DNA from 3 places in the Intrasporangium mesophilum genome. Region 2 is predicted to be linked to each of the others. Evidence: riboswitches for the same ligand, from Rfam matches in the RefSeq annotation. Region 2 holds a riboswitch; each other region holds the start of a gene.
The links. A riboswitch is a leader RNA that binds a small molecule or an ion and turns the genes downstream of it on or off. The one in region 2 is predicted to bind cyclic di-AMP.
Positions count from the first base shown of each region.

Region 1: another riboswitch for cyclic di-AMP. It lies ahead of ACYVLP_RS23080 (transglycosylase family protein); the one in region 2 lies ahead of ACYVLP_RS07260 (C40 family peptidase).
Region 3: another riboswitch for cyclic di-AMP. It lies ahead of ACYVLP_RS01820 (C40 family peptidase); the one in region 2 lies ahead of ACYVLP_RS07260 (C40 family peptidase).

Region 1 is NZ_BAAGRF010000031.1:60,055-63,299, reverse strand. It holds gene ACYVLP_RS23090 (hypothetical protein) at 182-391, opposite strand; tRNA gene ACYVLP_RS23085 (tRNA-Thr) at 645-717, opposite strand; gene ACYVLP_RS23080 (transglycosylase family protein) at 868-1,560, opposite strand; cyclic di-AMP (ydaO/yuaA leader) riboswitch at 1,586-1,696, opposite strand; gene ACYVLP_RS23075 (protein kinase domain-containing protein) at 2,010-3,245, opposite strand, start outside.
Region 2 is NZ_BAAGRF010000005.1:307,622-310,866, reverse strand. It holds gene ACYVLP_RS07270 (carboxymuconolactone decarboxylase family protein) at 1-154, shown strand, start outside; gene ACYVLP_RS07265 (DsbA family oxidoreductase) at 401-1,084, opposite strand; gene ACYVLP_RS07260 (C40 family peptidase) at 1,193-1,957, opposite strand; cyclic di-AMP (ydaO/yuaA leader) riboswitch at 1,960-2,121, opposite strand; gene ACYVLP_RS07255 (metal-dependent transcriptional regulator) at 2,419-3,114, opposite strand; gene ACYVLP_RS07250 (MFS transporter) at 3,143-3,245, opposite strand, start outside.
Region 3 is NZ_BAAGRF010000003.1:103,602-106,846, forward strand. It holds gene ACYVLP_RS01810 (MFS transporter) at 1-212, shown strand, start outside; gene ACYVLP_RS01815 (DUF1810 domain-containing protein) at 306-749, opposite strand; cyclic di-AMP (ydaO/yuaA leader) riboswitch at 868-1,046, shown strand; gene ACYVLP_RS01820 (C40 family peptidase) at 1,092-1,589, shown strand; gene ACYVLP_RS01825 (cytochrome c biogenesis CcdA family protein) at 1,894-2,478, shown strand; gene ACYVLP_RS01830 (hypothetical protein) at 2,596-2,967, shown strand; gene ACYVLP_RS01835 (ANTAR domain-containing protein) at 3,043-3,245, opposite strand, start outside.

The sequences.
Region 1 (3,245 bases), on a different contig from region 2:
CCCGTTCAGGTGGTCGCATCCTACGAATCCAACTCTGAACCTCGAGTTCCCACCACCGATCATGACGGTCGCGGTAGGTCGGCTCTGCGGGCGTGCGAGGTCGCATCGGCGTCGTACAGGTGAACGTGCTGAAGGCCGTTCGATCCTCAGACCCGGGTGCGCGCCACTCCAGGAGGCTCACTCAGGCGTGGCAGTGACGGGACTTTGCCGAGACGCTCATCGAGTGGCGCGCCCGGTCTGCCCGCTCCTGGCGGGTGAGGTCGGCGCCGATCATTCGGCCGTAGGCGGCAGCTGCAGCCTCTTCTGCCTCGTGATCGTCGGCATCACGCATCGCCGCAGTGTCATGCCTTCGCAGCAGCCTGCCGATCGTTTCCATGATGTCGTCCCCCATTGCGCAGTCGTCCGGTTGCCTACTGGCAACAACCCCGATCTTCGGAGTGTAGGCATAGCGCCTGGACGGTGTGAACGTTTCGCAGGTCACAGTTGTCCCCCCACCGAGGCGAGGTCTCCGACGACCAATCCACGTCGGCAACGGGCCAGGTTTGACTTTGGCGAAACAGTGGCACACGGAGTGGCATACAGCCTCTAGACGCGGAACCGCCCCCGGCGTACGTTTGTGCACGTCAGGGGCGGTTTTCGACCGGAGCTGGCGAGGGGACTCGAACCCCTAACCACCTGTTTACAAGACAGGTGCGCTACCGATTGCGCCACGCCAGCACGCCCTGAGCCACTCCGCCACCGTCGGGTCGGAGAGTGCTCGGGACGGGCGAAAGCGTAACGGAGCGAGACGGCATACGGAAAAGAAGGACGGCCCCGCGGGACCCAGGGGTTGGTCGCGCGAGGCCGTCCGGCTCAGTCTGCCACGCCCTACCGGGGCAGGCGGATGACCTGGCCGACGAAGATCAGGTTGGGGTTGTCGATCTTGTCGCGGTTCGCCGCGTAGATCTCCTTCCAGCCACCGTCGACGTCGTGCTTGACGGCGAGCTTGGACAGCGTGTCGCCCTTGCGCACGGTGATCTTGGAGCCGCTGGCGGCCACCGAGTAGGTGCGCTGCGAGCTCCCCGAGGCGGCATAGCTCTTCTTCTTGGTCACCTTCTTCTTGCTGCTGGTCCACTGCTTGGTCGTCCGCTCCGTCGAGCGGGACGACGAGCCGGCCGCGGACAGGCCGCTGGACGTCGCACCGCCGGACCGGGTGAGGCCGGCCCGGACGGAGCACACCGGCCACGCGCCGGGGCCCTGCGATGCAAGGACACGCTGCGCCACCGCGATCTGCTGCGCCTTGGTGGCCAGGTCCGCACGCGATGCGTACGCGCCCCCGCCGTAGCCACGCCAGGTCGACGACGAGAACTGCAAGCCGCCGTAGTAGCCGTTGCCGGTGTTGATGTGCCAGTTGCCGCCGGACTCGCACGCGGCAACGCGGTCCCAGACCGTCGAGGCCTTGGCCGCGCCTCCAGTGGCGACGCCCGCCACCACGGTGGCGGCACCTGCGATTCCGACTCCAGCAAGGCGCTGCTTCACCTTGATACGTTTGGCGGCAGCGTGCTTGGACAGGTACTGCATGGGTGATCCTTCCTGACGGCGCCTGCGGGGTTAGCTGTCGGGTTAGGGCGTCAGGTGCCCCGCCGCTCTCGCGACTTCACCCCAAGGCCGGATCTCGTCCTCTTGGCATCACTCACCGGCCGCACTGGGTCCCCCGTCCTCGCCCGGCCCGCGGTTGCGGGCGACGTCCCTGGCTGGCGAGGCTCGGCGCGCTCAGGGACCGGATTTCTGGGTTCCATCTGAAATTGTGCGACGTGCCGTGTGGAGCCGGACGCGACGAAGCGGCCCGGGGAAATGAAATGTCAAAGCCCCGTTCCCGGCCCTAGAGTCGGTAGCCGCCGTGGCACCGACGGTACGTGAGCAAGCCCCTCGACACAAGCACATCCGAGATCGTTTTGTGACCTGGACTTGACCTGTGCTTTACCTGTGTTCTGCTAGGGACCGGAGGAGCTGCTCCGGCCATCCCAAGCTCAGCCCCCAAAAGGGTTGCTGCTCAACGGATTCCAGAACAACGCGGCGCCACGGTTGAGGGCGAGCACGGCGGCCACGATGCCGAGGCTGAAGAGCGCCGCAGCGGCGAGCTGCATCGGCAGCCCGACCGGCACGACCCGCCGCGCGATCGACCGGGACCCGCGCCGCAGCGACGCGCCACCCGGCCCCCACCATGCCATGACCAGCCCCAGCGCCCCGCCGATCGCAAGCGTGATCGGGGCGCCCGGACCGAGCCCGTCGCCCCTCGTGCCGGCGAGCAGCAGCGCCGTCGCAAAGACGCCGGCGAGGGCAGCGCCGAGGGGCAGCAGAAGTCCGACGACGGTCGCGATCGCGCCCACCACCAGGTGCAGCGGGCTGGCCACGACCGCGTAGGGGAGGTCGCTGCGACGCCGGCCGTAGTTGTAGCGCCTCAGCACGAGCGCGGTCACCGACCGGTCCGTCGCCCGCGCCAGCACCGACCACACCACGAACGCCACGACGGCGATGCCGGGCCACGCCATGAGGGTGCCCAGCCAGGCGATCGCCGCGGCTCCCAGCAGCCCCGTGCGCATCGGCATCCCGATCCGCGGATCGCCTTCGCGCGCAACGACATCGCCATCCTCGGACTCGCCATCGTCCGGGTCTTCGTCAGGCCAGAAGCCTTCCGCCGCTGGCGGTTGCCCGCCTCGCACATAGCGCTCGTCGAAGGACTCGGCTCCGTCCCACTGCTCGTCGACCTCAGGCTCGTCATCCCAACCCCGTTGGTATGCCGCATCGCTCGGCTCGGCCTGCCGGGGTCCCGTCGGCGGTGGTGCCCATCGCGCATCGTCCGGCCCCTCGGGCACCACCGGGTAGCGCGCGGTCGTGCGCTCCTGCACGACCTGCGTCGCTCCCGGCGCGATCGGCGTCGACCGGCCGTCCCAGTCGCCCGGGGACGGGGTGGGGACCGTCGCAGCGCGCCCAGCCGCATACTGCTCGATCGCAGCGATGACCTGGTTTGCATGCGGTCGGCGGGCTGGGTTGGGAGACAATGACGCTCGCAGCAACGGCACCAGACGTGGGTCTACCCCGTCGAGGTCCACGTCACCCGCGCGGACGCGCGTCAGCACGGCGTCCATGCGCGCGCGACCGAACGGCGGACGGCCAGACGCGGCGTAGGTGATCGTCGCCGCCCAGCCCCACCAGTCGGTGGCGTCGGTGATCTCGGCACCCTCGACGAGCTCCGGCGACAGATA
Region 2 (3,245 bases):
CGCGATCACCCTCTTCGTCGCGCTCCGCCGGGCCTTCTCCATGGTCAACGACGCCCTCGGGCCGCAGCCCGACCGGCAGCTGCGCGACGCCGCCTCCGCGCCCGTCAACGACGGCGTCACCTTCGGACGTCCGGCCGCCGACACGCTGTCCTGAGGTGGTTCGGCGCGCGTCACGCCTGGACCGACGAGCGAAGCGAGCGCCAGCGAGCCAGTCGAGGAGGGAAGGCGTGACGTCAAGGCGCGCGGGACACGGCGAGCGGAGCGAGCCCATGTAATGGTTCGGCGCGCGTCACGCCTGGACCGACGAGCGAAGCGAGCGCCAGCGAGCCAGTCGAGGAGGGAAGGCGTGACGTCAAGGCGCGCCGAACACGGCGAGCGAAGCGAGCCTATGTAATGCCGGCTAGATCGTCTGGGTCGCGACGCCTCGCAGGAGGGCGAGGTAGTCGTCCGTGGCCCGCGCACCCGACAGCGGGGCATACCCGTTGGCCAGGACGAACGGTGTCGCCGTGACGCCCATCGACCGCGCGACCTCCTCGTCGGTGCGCACGTCGTCGGCGTACTCGTCCGATGCCAGGACCGCTGCAACCCGCCGCTCGTCGAGCCCGCACTCGGCGCCGAGGCGCTGCAGCACCTCGTGGTCGTCGATGGGCAGCCCCTCGCGGAAGTGCGCCGCGAAGAACCGCTCGGTCGCGGCGGAGCGAAGGTGTGGACCTCCCAGCTCGGCCGCGAGTGCACACAGCCGGTGCGCGTCGAAGGTGTTGGCCCGGACCGCCCGGTCCCAGTCGAAGACGATGTCGTCGGCCACCGCCACCTCGCTCGCGTGCGAGTTCATCAGCCGCCCGGCATCCGCGTCGCCGCCGTGCTTGGCGCCGAGGTGGTCGGCCACCGGCACCGAGCCGCCCACCGGCAGGTCGGGGTCGAGCTCGAACGAGCGCAGCCGCACCGTGACGTCGTGCGGGCGCTCGAACGCGGCGATCGCGTGCTCGACGCGGCGCTTGGCGATCCACGACCACGGGCACACGAGGTCTGCCCAGAACTCCAGCTCGACGAGTGTCGTGGACTCGGCTGCAGGCTGGTCGGTCATCAGATCAGTCAACCATGGCCGTCGGGGAGCCGCCGGACCGCGCCGGCCCGAAAAGCACTGCGCCCCCACCGTTCCCGGTGAGGGCGTGAGCGCATGTGGAGGGGGAGATCAGAATCGGCCGTACCCGGACGGGGTCGTCCAGATGGAGTGGTTGCCGATCGTGGTGCCGGAGTGCTGCGCGTCGATCATGCGGCCCGGGCTCACGTAGATGCCCACGTGGTATGCCGGGTAGCCGAAGAAGACGAGGTCGCCCGGCTGCGGGTTGCTCACCCGGGTGGCGGCGGCCTGCTGCTGCGAGGCGGTGCGGGGGATCGAGATGCCGGCCTGGCGGTAGACGTACGACGTGAAGCCGGAGCAGTCGAAGCCCGAGGGGCTCGATCCGCCGTAGACGTAGGGGATGCCGAAGAGCGACTGCGCGATCCCGACGATGCCGGAAGCGCTCTGCGTCGGGTTGGACAGGGCGGTGCGGGCCGTCGAGCGGCTCGCACGAGCAGCTTCGGTGCGGCGCTCGGCGGCGACCTTGGCGGCCTTCTCGTCAGCGCGGGCCTGCTTGACCTGGATGTCCTCGATGACGACGGGCCTCACGTTGGCCGGCTTGACGCTGACCTTGGCAAAACCGATGGAGGACAAGGCATTCGACGCCGTCAGCGTGCCGGTCTGAGGACCGACGGCCGAGGGCGCTGCGACGACGCTGCTCGCACCGTCGGCTGCGTTCGCGGGGTTCGCGAACGTTGCGACGAGGCCACCCGAGGCCGCCACGATCGCGGCACCCTTCACGGCTGGCTGAGCAGACTCCTTGGCGATCATCTTGAGCTCGGAGATCGCGTTGAATCGACCGGGTGCGCGGTGGCGACCGGGAACGTTCTGAGCCACGTTTGACCTCTCGACGCCTGCGAGGTGAGCTGTCGGGTTCGGGCTGGAGGTACTGCCCGGCCTTCGCTCGGACCGGTTGGTCCGTTGGAGGGCTTCACCCCAAGGACGTCTCACGACGCCCGGGTAGGTGGGTCCCCCGCTCCTGCCATGCGGTTTCGTGCTGAGCCCCGGATCGATGGCAGGACTAGGCGATTCGACCCAAGACACTTGCCCGACGGGGAGAGCAAGCGACGCCCACCGTACCCAAGTCCGGAGGGCTTGTCACCCTGTGGCTCACGAAAGTCAAAAGATTTACGAACTGATGCGGACGATCTAGCCCACAACGCCACAATTCACCCGCTGTGATCCGGACATAACGTGACGACGCCGCCACGGACCGAGGACCCGTGAGAGCACCCCCGGACGACCCGGCATACGGCCCCCGAGGGCGCCGCGAGAGGCTCCCGAGGAACCTTTCTCGCTCAGGCGGCCTGGCAGTAGACGTGGACCGCGACATCCTCCGGGAGCGACACGGCCGTCTCGGCCGCGCTGCCTTCGCGGACAGCCACGACGCGGCCTCCGTCACGGACCACCTCGACCCGAGCGCCCGGCACCACCCCGGCGCTGGTCAGCAGCGCGAGCGCCTCGGGGTCGACCTGCACCGGCTCGCCGATGCGGCGGATCGTCACGATCGCCGGCCGGTCCGTGACCACCAGCGTCAGGGCGGTGAGGCCCGTGAGGAAGTCCTCGTCCTGCTGCAGGCCGAGCTCCTCGAGGCCGGGGATCGGGTTGCCGTAGGGCGACTCCAGGCCCTCGCCGATGAGGCCGAGGATCTTGCGCTCGACCTTCTCGGACATGACGTGCTCCCACCGACAGGCCTCGTCGTGGGCGTACTCCCACTCGAGCCCGATGACGTCCACGAGCAGCCGCTCGGCCAACCGGTGCTTGCGCATGACTCGCGTCGCGAGCAGCCGGCCGTGGTCGGACAGCTCCAGGTGGCGGTCTCCCGACACGGCCACGAGGCCGTCACGCTCCATCCGGGCCACGGTCTGCGAGACCGTGGGGCCGGAGTGGCCGAGGCGCTCAGCGATCCGGGCCCGGAGCGGCACGATGCCCTCCTCCTCGAGCTCGTAGATCGTCCGGAGATACATCTCGGTGGTGTCGATCAGGTCCGTCACGGTCATACCTTCTCAGAATCGTCAGGCGTCAGGGAGCACCCGCAACGGGGCTCCGGGTCGGGTCGTGCCGAGGGACCCACACACGCAGCCACCCTGCCCCGACGAACGCTCCGAGGCCGAGGACGACCGAC
Region 3 (3,245 bases), on a different contig from region 2:
TCAGCCTGGCCGGCTCCGTGTCGATAGCGGCCGCCGGTCTCTCGTTCCTGGCCGCCGGCTGGGTCGGGCAGCACACCAGCCCGTACGCCGGAGTCACGATCTGCGCCGCAGTGTGCCTCGCCCTCGTCGCCCTGCTGTCGGCCAGGTGGCCGCATCGCCGGGTGCTCACCGAGGTCGACCGTGCGTATGCGTCCTCCTCGCACGCCACCTGACCGGCGCGACATGCCGCTCAGCCGCCGGCGCCGGCGGAGGGTGCCGGCAGAGTCTGGGGCTGCTCGGTGCGTTGCCGGGTGCGGTGCGCTGCGTCAGGAGCCGAGGATTCCCAGGGTCCAGTCGTCGCGGCGGCCGGCGAAGTAGTGGTCAAGGACACTGGCGAAAAGGCTTGCTGTGTCAGGGTTTTCGGCTGCCCGCTCGAAGAGTGTCATCGACGAGCGGAGCTTGACGGCATCGATCGAGCCGAGCACTGACGTCGCGTCGCGTGCCGTGAGTCCATCGACCGCACGGGCGCACTCCGTGAGGCGCGGTCCGAGGACCGGGTGGGCGAGGTAGGCGCGTGCCTCGGGCAGGCCCGACACGGCATACAGCCGGGAGGTGGGGCTCTGCCCGAGCCCGGCAACCTGCGGAAAGACGTACCACATCCAGTGGCTCCGCTTGCTCCCGGCGCGGAGCTCGGTGAGGGCCTGAGCGTAGGTGCCCCCGCGGTCCTGCGCGGAGACGAACCGAGCCAGGTCGAACGGGTCATCGGTCACGATTTGTCCATTACACCATCGGGGCCACTTGGCGCACATCAAACACACAGATTTCCATAATCCGAGATCGTGTTGTTACCCTCGACGGCGCAGTAGCTCGCCCGGATCCTTCGGGCGAAACACCGGTACGCCGAATCCTGCCCGCCGGTGGAGCACAGTCGATTCACCAGGGCAGGAGCGGGGGACCCACATGTGGGCCCGTCAGAGGACTGGTCCTTGGGGTGAAGCCGCGAGAGCGGCCGGGCATCTTCCGCCCGAACCCGACAGCTCACCTCGGAGGCGTGGGAAGGAAAACAACCCATGTCCACGACGACAAAAAAACGCAGTCTGATTGCTCGTTCGATGCTCATGACCCCGCTGCTCGCCGCCGGCCTCATCGCCGGGATGAGCAGCGGTTCTGTGTCCGGACCCGCCACCGCGGCGGTTGCGGCAACTCCCGCGAAGGCGGCCCCGCAGACGGTCCGTATGCAGCCCACGGCCACGCTCACCCTGGGCACCCGTGGCCTTCGGATCGCGGCCGCTCAGAAGGGCGACCCGTACCGCTGGGGCGCGTCGGGGCCGTCGGCCTTCGACTGCTCCGGCCTCGTCTACTACGCGTACCACAAGGTGCTCGGCCGCAACATCCCCCGCACGGCCAACGCGCAGCGTCTGGCCACGATGCGGATCGCCAAGTCATCGGTGCGTCCGGGTGACCTGATCTTCTTCATGCGGTCCGGTCGCGCATACCACGTCGGTGTGTATGCCGGCTACGGCAAGATCTGGCACGCACCCCGTCCTGGCCAGCGGGTCCAGCTCTCCCGGATCTGGACCTCGGCCTGGGTCGCGGGCCGCGTCCGCTGACCCAGCGGGCACGGACCCTTCGGCGGGCACCGGCTCGCTGCGGGCTCTGAGCTGCAGCAGGCTCTGACCTGCCGCACGCTCTGACCTGCTGCGGGCTGCTGGCCGCCCAAACCCGGTCGACAACAGCTGGCGCGGACCCTGCAACCAGGGTCCGCGCCAGTCTGCAACCAGACGCTCGGGTCGCCCCAGTTCTGCCTACCCGACGCTCAGGTCGCGCTCGGTCGTTCCCGACATGGTCCGGAAGGATGCGCGTCTCACTCGATGAGGCGCGCAGCGCGCATCGACTTCGGGAAAGGGCGTCGTCGTGCTCACGGACGGCAACGTCATCGGAACCGGGTTCCTGTGCCTGGTCGCGGGCATGTTGTCTTTCGCATCGCCCTGTGGCCTGCCCATCGTGCCCGGGTTCCTCGGCTACGTCGCCGGGGTTGCGGTAGACGGTGGAGTCAGCCGCCGCGGCGGCAGCCCGGTCCTGGGCGCGGTGCTCTTCGTTCTCGGCTTCACGGCCGTGTTTGTCTTCGGGGCGTGGGCGATGGGTCGGGGCCTGGCGTCGATCGAGCTGCCTTCGAGAGGCGTCGAGGTCTTCTCTGGCACCGTGGTCCTGGTGATGGCTGCGGCTTTTGTCGGCCATGGCGGTCGGCTCCAGAGCTCACGCAGGCTTGGGTGGTCTCCCCCAACAGGACTGCTCGGCGCGCCTCTTCTCGGGGGAGTGTTCGCCCTTGGCTGGTCACCATGTGTGGGGCCAACTCTCTCGGCCGCCCTGGCGATGGTGTCGCCGCTGCAGGCGTCCGGCTCGGGTGGCGTCTGGGCCGGTGTCGGGCTGGCTGCGGCTGAGCGTTCGGCTCCCAACCCTGTTCGTGTGACGGCGCTGACTGGCCAGAAGCGGTCGTGAGAGACCTGAGTCGCTGGGATGCGCGTCGGGCGGGTATGGGCACCTACGGCCGGGCCTGCCGGAGCACGCAGGACCGGCCCGATGACCCAGAACCGCGAGGTGAAGGAGCCGAGGACGATGAGTGTGACCAGCTTCCAGGACCTGCCGTTGGCCGACCGCGACCACGGATGGGACGGAGCCGCCGCGGAGAAGCGCGTTCGGAAGTGGGCGGACGCCACGGACGAGCCGAACGAGAAGTACCGGTCTGCCCACGTCTGGTACGACTCGGACAACAAGGACAACTTCACGGCATACAAGCTGCTCATCTGCGATGTGGTGGGCGGACGCCTCCAGGCGGTGCCGAGGGGTGTCATGGCGGCGGCGGCCGTCATGCAAGGGTCGCGTGGCGGGGTCGACCTGCCCGACTCCGACCGAGACCGTGTCAGGAGCCACCTGGCGAAGTACTACGCCAAGATGGGCGAGGACGCCCCGTGGGAGCGCGACGACTGACTGCACGCGCTGCGCGCCGAGGGAGCCCGGACCGGCCGCCCTTTGAGGCAGCGATCCGGGCTGCGTGCTTGGCGCTCAGGCCGGGATCTTCGCCTCCGTCTCGAGAGTCCCCACCTCGACCACGTCGTCGGCGATCTGGTGCAGCTTGCGGTTCTGGCACTGGCTGGCCGTGCGGAGCATGTCGAAGGCACGCTCGCGGGTGACCTTCTCCGTCGACATCACGATCCCGATGGCCGCACCGATGCTGCGGCTGGTCTCGAGCGCACGCTCGAGATGCA